2 regions of the Clostridium sp. TJA020 genome follow, and region 1 is predicted to be linked to the other one. Evidence: riboswitches for the same ligand, from Rfam matches in the RefSeq annotation. Region 1 holds a riboswitch; the other holds the start of a gene.
The links. A riboswitch is a leader RNA that binds a small molecule or an ion and turns the genes downstream of it on or off. The one in region 1 is predicted to bind S-adenosylmethionine.
Positions count from the first base shown of each region.

Region 2: it holds a riboswitch for S-adenosylmethionine, as region 1 does, so the genes downstream of both, metK (methionine adenosyltransferase) here and AC4FQ1_RS10040 (Na+/H+ antiporter NhaC family protein) in region 1, are expected to answer to the same signal.

Region 1 covers NZ_JBZEFC010000006.1:71,576-75,568, reverse strand. The annotation lists gene thrS (threonine--tRNA ligase) at 1-476, opposite strand, end outside; T-box leader at 550-759, opposite strand; gene AC4FQ1_RS10050 (HNH endonuclease signature motif containing protein) at 814-1,218, opposite strand; gene AC4FQ1_RS10045 (hypothetical protein) at 1,389-2,063, shown strand; SAM riboswitch class I at 2,201-2,371, shown strand; gene AC4FQ1_RS10040 (Na+/H+ antiporter NhaC family protein) at 2,448-3,779, shown strand; gene ispF (2-C-methyl-D-erythritol 2,4-cyclodiphosphate synthase) at 3,840-3,993, opposite strand, start outside.
Region 2 covers NZ_JBZEFC010000003.1:337,789-341,781, forward strand. The annotation lists gene AC4FQ1_RS07560 (DeoR/GlpR family DNA-binding transcription regulator) at 1-638, opposite strand, end outside; gene AC4FQ1_RS07565 (hypothetical protein) at 858-1,484, shown strand; gene metK (methionine adenosyltransferase) at 1,517-2,692, opposite strand; SAM riboswitch class I at 2,769-2,878, opposite strand; gene AC4FQ1_RS07575 (PadR family transcriptional regulator) at 3,005-3,328, opposite strand; gene AC4FQ1_RS07580 (hypothetical protein) at 3,329-3,993, opposite strand, start outside.

The DNA of each region.
Region 1 (3,993 bases):
TTTATAAGTTCAACTTTATAAGGTTCATCTTTCATAAGTTCTAAAGCTTCATTTCTTGGAAGTTCAAATCTTTCTATTTCAGGGTTTTCTTTAATTATTTTTTTCATTTCAGCTTCGATTTTAGCTAAATCTTCTGTTGAGAAGGCACCTTCTTTATCAAAATCATAATAAAAACCATTTTCTATTGCTGGTCCTATAGCGATTTTTGTATTTGGGAATAACCTTTTTACAGCATAAGCTAATACATGAGAAGCTGTATGTCTTAAAGCATCTTTTCCTTCTTGTGAGTCAAATGTGCAAAGTTCAAGCTCGCAATCTTCATTTATTGGTTGACGTAAGTCAACAACTTTTCCATCAATTTTAGCACAAAATGTGTTTCTAGCAAGACCTTCGCTAATATTTTTTGCTACTTCTAATACTGATACATCATTTTCAAATTCTTTAATTGATCCATCTTTTAAAGTGATTTTAACCATTTTAAAAAACTCCTTTCTGAAATTTATTTTAAACTTAAATTTAATTACTAAATAAAAAAACTTCGTCTCAAAATTTAGAGACGAAGTATAATATCCGTGGTTCCACTCTAGTTACTCTTAAAAATAAAGAGTCACTTTAATATGTCGTAACGTGACAATTACGGGCTGGATTAGAGCCACTCCGAGGTAGTTTTCAGCTAAGCTTATATAAAAACACTTACAGCTAATGTGTTTTCTCTCTTAATATAAGGGGTTAACTTACTCTTCTCATCAATGCGTTTAATATAAATTTATATAAAATAATTTATCTTAATTATAATCATACAATTTTAAGATGTCAATAAATGCTTTCACAAAGTTCTTCGATTTCTATATTTTGCAATAATTCTTCAGAATAATATGCTTTTCCCATCAATATAAAAATAATTTCCTCTTTTTTATAGCCTTCTTTGTATAATTTTAAGTCTTTTGTCAAACGCTTAATTATATTAGTTGATGCATTTAATATTATACAAAGTTCTTTAAATGAATAAAATCTTTTTGGTAATAGCTTGTATAATTTTTTTTGAAAATTAATTTTATAAAATATATCTGTTTTTAGACAATGATGGGGCCCTTTTTTTCCACGATGATGTTCAGGACATAGATACATATAATTTAGCTCTATATCAAATCCTCCCTCACTTCTATGAACTATATGGTGGATATCGGCTTTTTTATTGCATATTTCACAAAAATACAAATGATTAACCTCCTTAAAGTTTTATGTTATTTACAGAATATTAATATAAATATTTATAAAAATCAAGAATAGAAACAATAAAAAGTAGTATAATATACTATATAGGGTGTATTGTATAGCATATACTTTATAGTATATTATATTGAGATTTATGAGGAAAGGTGATATTTATGAAGGATAATTACAATTCATTCAGTTTTTGGGGCAAAAATGTAAATGATTGCAATGCTGTGAGAGGGCATGCATTCACACATGAAATGCCTAATTCAAAGTCTGTATATATACATGCTTTGATTTTCTCAAATAAAAATGGGATAGAGAGTTTGTATTCATACTTCCCAAATTCCAGAGCCCTTTTAGGTTATCTCCAACATTCATTTATGCAAAAAGCCTTTTATAATTGGGCAAATGGTACAGAAAAATTAATTATGAAAGTACCAGTTTCACCAACAAAAGAATTAATTAATAACTTATATTCTAAAGGTAAAATCACAAAAAAAGAAAAAGAAATTATGAAAGAACAGTATGATGAATTAAGTTATATGTGGGATAAGCCAGAAGATGAAATTTTAAATGAACTTAAAACTTTTACAAGAAAGTTCAATAAAGCTTGGCTTGGAGATAACAGCAAATTTTTGTATATAAAAGTATTTAAAAGAGCTTCAGATTTAGCAGATTTTATAAAAGATTCAGTAATTATGACTGGAAAATGTGAAGAGTTTAAAAATACTATTGGAATTTCAACAGAAGATTTTGTTGAGATATCACATAAAATTTCTCATGATAAAGAAGCAGCTAATGTATTTAGAAAGGTAATACTAGATAAACTAACTGAGGTATTATAAATAAAAAAGTATAGGATAAAACTTAAATTTTATCCTATATTTTATTTGATTAAAGGTATAAATAGGGATTTATGAAAATAAAAATATATTGACATTAATGGTTAGTACTTGTTACAATAAATTAAAAATTAAATAAAGTCTTATCAAGAGTGGTGGAGGGACTGGCCCTTTGAAACCCGGCAACCTACTAAATAATATAGGGAAGACTATAATTTTTCAATGTAATTAATTTTGCATTGGAAATTTGTCATACGATAAATTATTTGGTGTGGTGCTAATTCCAGCAGTTAAATACTGATAGATAAGTGGTGTTTATATAGAGTTTATAAAGCTTCTGATTTCTATCAGAAGCTTTTTTTATTAAAATTAAAGGGGGATTTTAAATTGAAAAATAATAAAACAGGTAGTGTATTGGCATTAATGCCATTATTAGTATTTATAGTTTCATATGTTTCAATATCTTTAATAGCAAAAGATTTTTATGCTGTATCTGTAATAATTCCATTTCTAATTGCAGCAGTTACGGCTTTGATTATGAATAATAAAATTAGTTTTGAGGAAAGATTACATATTTTTTGTAAGGGAGCAGGTAATCCTAATATAATTTTAATGATTTTAATATTTATATTAGCAGGAGCTTTTGCAAGTGTTGCGAAAGCTATGGGTGCAGTTGAATCAACAGTAAATTTAGGACTTTCTGTATTACCTCCAAATCTGTTAATTTCAGGTATATTTATAGTAGCTTGCTTTATAGCTCTTTCTGTAGGGACTTCAATGGGAACTATAGTTGCATTAGTACCAATAGCACTTGGTATATCTGAGAAAACTGGAATTGCGGTTGCTTTAGTGGTTGGCGCAGTAGTAAGTGGAGCTATGTTTGGGGACAATTTATCAATAATATCTGATACAACAATTGCAGCAACAAGAACTCAAGGTTGTGATATGAGAGATAAGTTTAGAATGAATTTTAAGATAGTTCTTCCAGCAGCTATAATTACAGCAATTATTTTTGCTTTTATAACAAGAGGAACACAAGGATTTAGTTTAGGAACTTATGAATATAGCATTATAAAAATAGTTCCTTATATAGGTGTTTTAGTAGCAGCTCTTTTAGGTGTTAATGTTATCTTTGTTTTATCATCAGGTATAATATTAGCCGGTGTTATAGGTATACTTACTTCAAGTTTTGATATAATTGGATTATTTCAAAATTTAGCTACTGGTATTAGTGGGATGAGCGAGCTTATAATAATTTCTTTATTAATATCAGGAATGATAGCTCTTATTGAATACAATGGTGGTATAGAGTATATACTTAACAAAGGAATGAAAAAATTCAAGACAAGAAGAGGAGCGGAGTTTGGAATAGCAGCTCTTACGAGTTTGGTTGATATATGTACAGCAAATAATACTATTGCAATAGTAACAGTTGGACCTATAGCTAAAAATATATCAGATGAATTTGACTTAGAGCCAAAGAGAATTGCAGGAATTATGGATATGTTTTCATGTGTATTCCAAGGAATAATCCCATATGGAGCACAACTTATATCAGCATCATCACTTGCTGGAGTATCTGCATTTCAGATAATGGGGTATTTATATTATCCATATCTTATGGGAATATCAGCTGTAATTGCAATATTTATATATTGGGCAAGAAATAAAGAAGCTAATATTGAAAAAGAAAATTTAAATTTTGTTGATAGTTTATAAATTATTTATATAAAAATATTTATAAAGAAAGAACACTATTTTAAAATAGTGTTCTTTTAATTATTTTAAAGTAACTAAGCATATACTTTGTGATGATATTCCAAGTCCCTCACCAGTAAAACCTAAACCTTCTTCAGTTGTAGCTTTTATATTAATCATATCAAAATCAATATTTAAAGCTTTGGCTATGTTTTTTCTCATTTCTTCTATATGT
Region 2 (3,993 bases), on a different contig from region 1:
TCAAACTTTGAATCATCTGCAAGTATAAAGGCTTTATTACTTCTATTTACAGCTTCTCTTTTTACTAATGCTTCTTGAATATCAGGAGTTGTAAATCCTGAGTCTTTATCAATTCCATTTGTTCCAAAAAAACCTTTAGTAAAATTATATTTCTTTAAACTATCTATAGCCTCAACTCCAATTATAGCTTCTGTAGATAATTTTAATTCTCCACCAATTATATATACCTTACACTTTTTTTGAATTAATTTCTTAGCATGTGCTATTCCATTTGTTATATATATAGCTTTATTTTCAGTTATATAATCTGTCATAAGTTCAGTTGTAGTTCCAGCATCAATATAAACAAAATCACTTTCATTTATAAGACTTGCTGCATATCTAGCTATTTTAATTTTATCATCTACGTTTAGACCTTGTCTTACAATCACTTCATCATCTCTAGTTTCATAAGTTCTAGTTATTGACTTTGCTCCACCATGAACTTTTTTAAGTTTTCTCATTTTATCTAAATGATTCAAATCTCTTCTTATTGTAGATTCAGAAGTATCTAATTCTTTAACTAATTCTGTGACTGTAATTGTATTTTTTTCTTCTAAAAGCTTTAAGATTCTTTCAAATCTTTCTTCAGATAACATTTACATCACCTCTTTGTCTATATAATACAATCATTTTCAATCAAAGTCAATCATTTTCATTCAAAATAATTCAAAGACTTTTTTTACTTTGTATACATAGTTATTTTATGGAAAATACAAATATTTATCTTATACTTAACTTATACTTTTTAAAATAAATTATTCTATAAAATAATTAAAGAAGGTGTTATATTATTATGGTTTTATGTGTAAAATCTAATGAAAAAATTCCCAGATATTTTTGTGATAAATGCTATGATTGTCATAGTGATATTGCAGAAAGTTTATGCAAATTTAAACATAGAGGATGTTGCTTTTATTATCCCTAAGTTCAATTTATTTGATTTACAAAGAATGACTAAATCTAAAGAAGGACAATTAGTCATAAAAAGAATATTAAATAACAAAAACATAAAGATTTTTAATTATTACATCCAAGCAATTGGATATTTTGATAAAATTAACTATGAAAAATTTAAAAACCATACTAGAAGTGATTTATTTAAAGGAACAGATTTATCAATACATTTTAAAGCATGTCCTTTTGTTGAAGATGGTAAAGGATGCTCTATCCCACCTCAATTTAGAACTCCAGTTTGCAATTTCTTTTTATGTAAGGAAATTAAAAATAACCTTAAAGATAAAAATTTACTAAAAGCTTATGAGGATTCAGCTAGAGAATATTATAGATATTATGAATTTGAAAATCAAAATTTAATAGAAGTATTAGAAGAAAATGGATTAACATTAAAGAATAACCTTAAAGAATGTTTAGACTTTTTAAGAAATATAGAATGCTATAAATGTGAGTTTCCAAAATTAAAAAATTTTAATTCAGAAGATTAAAAAGATGCCAGAAATCTGGCATCTTTTTTAAATTATAATAATTTCTTTATTTCTTCTACCTTATTTAACTCTTCCCATGGAAGTTTAACATCAGTTCTTCCAAAGTGTCCATAAGCTGCTGTTTGCTTATATATTGGTCTTCTTAAATCTAAATCTCTTATTATAGCTCCTGGTCTTAAATCAAATACTTTTTCTACTATATTAACTATAGTAGCTTCATCTATTTTTCCAGTTCCAAATGTATCTACTTGAATTGATACTGGTTTTGCAACTCCAATAGCATAAGCTAATTGTATTTCTAATTTATCAGCTACTCCAGCTGCTACTAAGTTTTTAGCAACCCATCTTGCTGCATATGCTGCTGATCTATCAACTTTAGTTGCATCTTTTCCTGAGAATGCTCCACCACCGTGTCTTCCCATTCCACCGTATGTATCAACTATTATCTTTCTTCCTGTTAATCCACTATCTCCTTGTGGTCCACCAACAACAAATCTTCCAGTTGGGTTTATGAAATATCTTGTATTTTCATCTAATAATTCTGCTGGAATTACAGCATTTATAACATGTTCTTTTAAATCTGATTGAATTTGTTCTAAAGTAGCACACTCATCATGTTGAGTTGAAATTACTATAGTATCTATTCTCTTTGGCTTATCATTTTCATACTCAACTGTAACTTGAGTTTTTCCGTCTGGTCTTAAGTATGATAATGTTCCATTTTTCCTTACTTCTGTAAGTCTTCTTGAAAGTCTATGAGCCATAGCAATTGGAGTAGGCATAAATTCTTCTGTTTCATTTGTAGCATATCCAAACATCATACCTTGGTCTCCAGCACCTACTGCTTCAACTTCATCTTTTTCTCCTTGTCTTGACTCAAGTGCTTCATCAACACCCATAGCGATATCTCCTGATTGTTCATCTATAGTTGTCATTACTGAGCATGTATCACAGTCAAATCCATATTTAGCTCTATCATATCCAATTTCTCTAATTGTTTCTCTAACAACTTTAGGAATATCAACATAACAGTTAGTTGATATTTCTCCCATAACCATTACCATACCAGTAGTTGTACATGTTTCACAAGCAACTCTAGCATGTGGATCCTTTGCTAATATAGCATCTAATACTGAATCTGAAATTTGGTCACAGATTTTATCTGGATGTCCTTCTGTAACTGATTCTGATGTAAATAATCTTCTCATTCCTTTTTCCTCCGAATTTTCTAATATTTTTACAATAAAAAAAACTCTTCGATAAGAAGAGATTGTATTCTAATCTTTCTTATCTTGTAGTATAAACTACTGGAATTAGCACCACACATAATATTTAAATATTTGTAGGTTGCTGGGCTTCATAGGGCCGTCTCCCTCCACCTCTCTTGATAAGAGCTTCTTTATTTAATTATTTTACTAATCGCAATTTTAACACATAGATTTTTAATAGTCAATATTTTTATATTGTATTATTTTAATTAAATATATAAATCCATTAAATTATATTTAAATTTAATCGATTTATACTGAGCTGATTATATTATCTATATTCATTTTTAATTCATTCCAATTTTTTATAAAATTATTTAATTTATTTATTCCCTCTTCAGTTAGACTATAGTATTTTCTTTTTGCACCAACACCAGAATCCTTAATAGTTGCAGTTAAAAATCCGGACTTTTCCAATCTTAAAAGTAAAGGGTACATAGTTCCCTCTGAAGCATTATCGAACCCATATTCTTTTAAAGTTGATATTATTTCATATCCATAAGTTTCTTTCTTATATATTATAGCTAATATGCACCCTTCTAATGTTCCCTTAAGCATTTGTGTTTTTTTATTCATTTATATCAACTCTTTCTTTATCCCTCTTCTTTTTTTATATTCTTTCTCATTAATATATTCATTTAATTCATATAAAATCCCAAATGGTAATACTAAAAAATATATTTTTGTATCAATTAAATTTATTTGCGGAACTATTGTCTTAACAGTTATTATTATAGCAAATGAAATCATAGAAAATAAAATAATGAATTTTATTAATTTGTTATCTATTTTTTTAAAATTTACATCAGATTTGATTTTATAATTCTTTATAGAATCTTTTTTTATCTCTGAAAATACTAAATAGCAAATTATACTTATTATTAAATTTGAAATTAATTGATTAATTGTAAGATTATAATTTAAAGTAAACCTTTTATCTTTGAATAAAGTTATTCCTTGAGTAATTAAATAATTTATAGTAAATAAAACAGCCATGGATATTAAAAATACTTGAACTTTAAAATTATTTATTATTTTATCAAATCTACTATACTTAGATTTTATTTCATTAATTATATTATCACAAAATTGTATATAATTATCTCCTATCAAATAATTTATATCTTTATTATCATTCTCTGCCTGTATAATCATATCCCCTATTTCTATTAAAGTTTCTTCTATATCTATATCCTTTAAACCTGATAATCTCATATATATTATAATTTCTTCATATATTC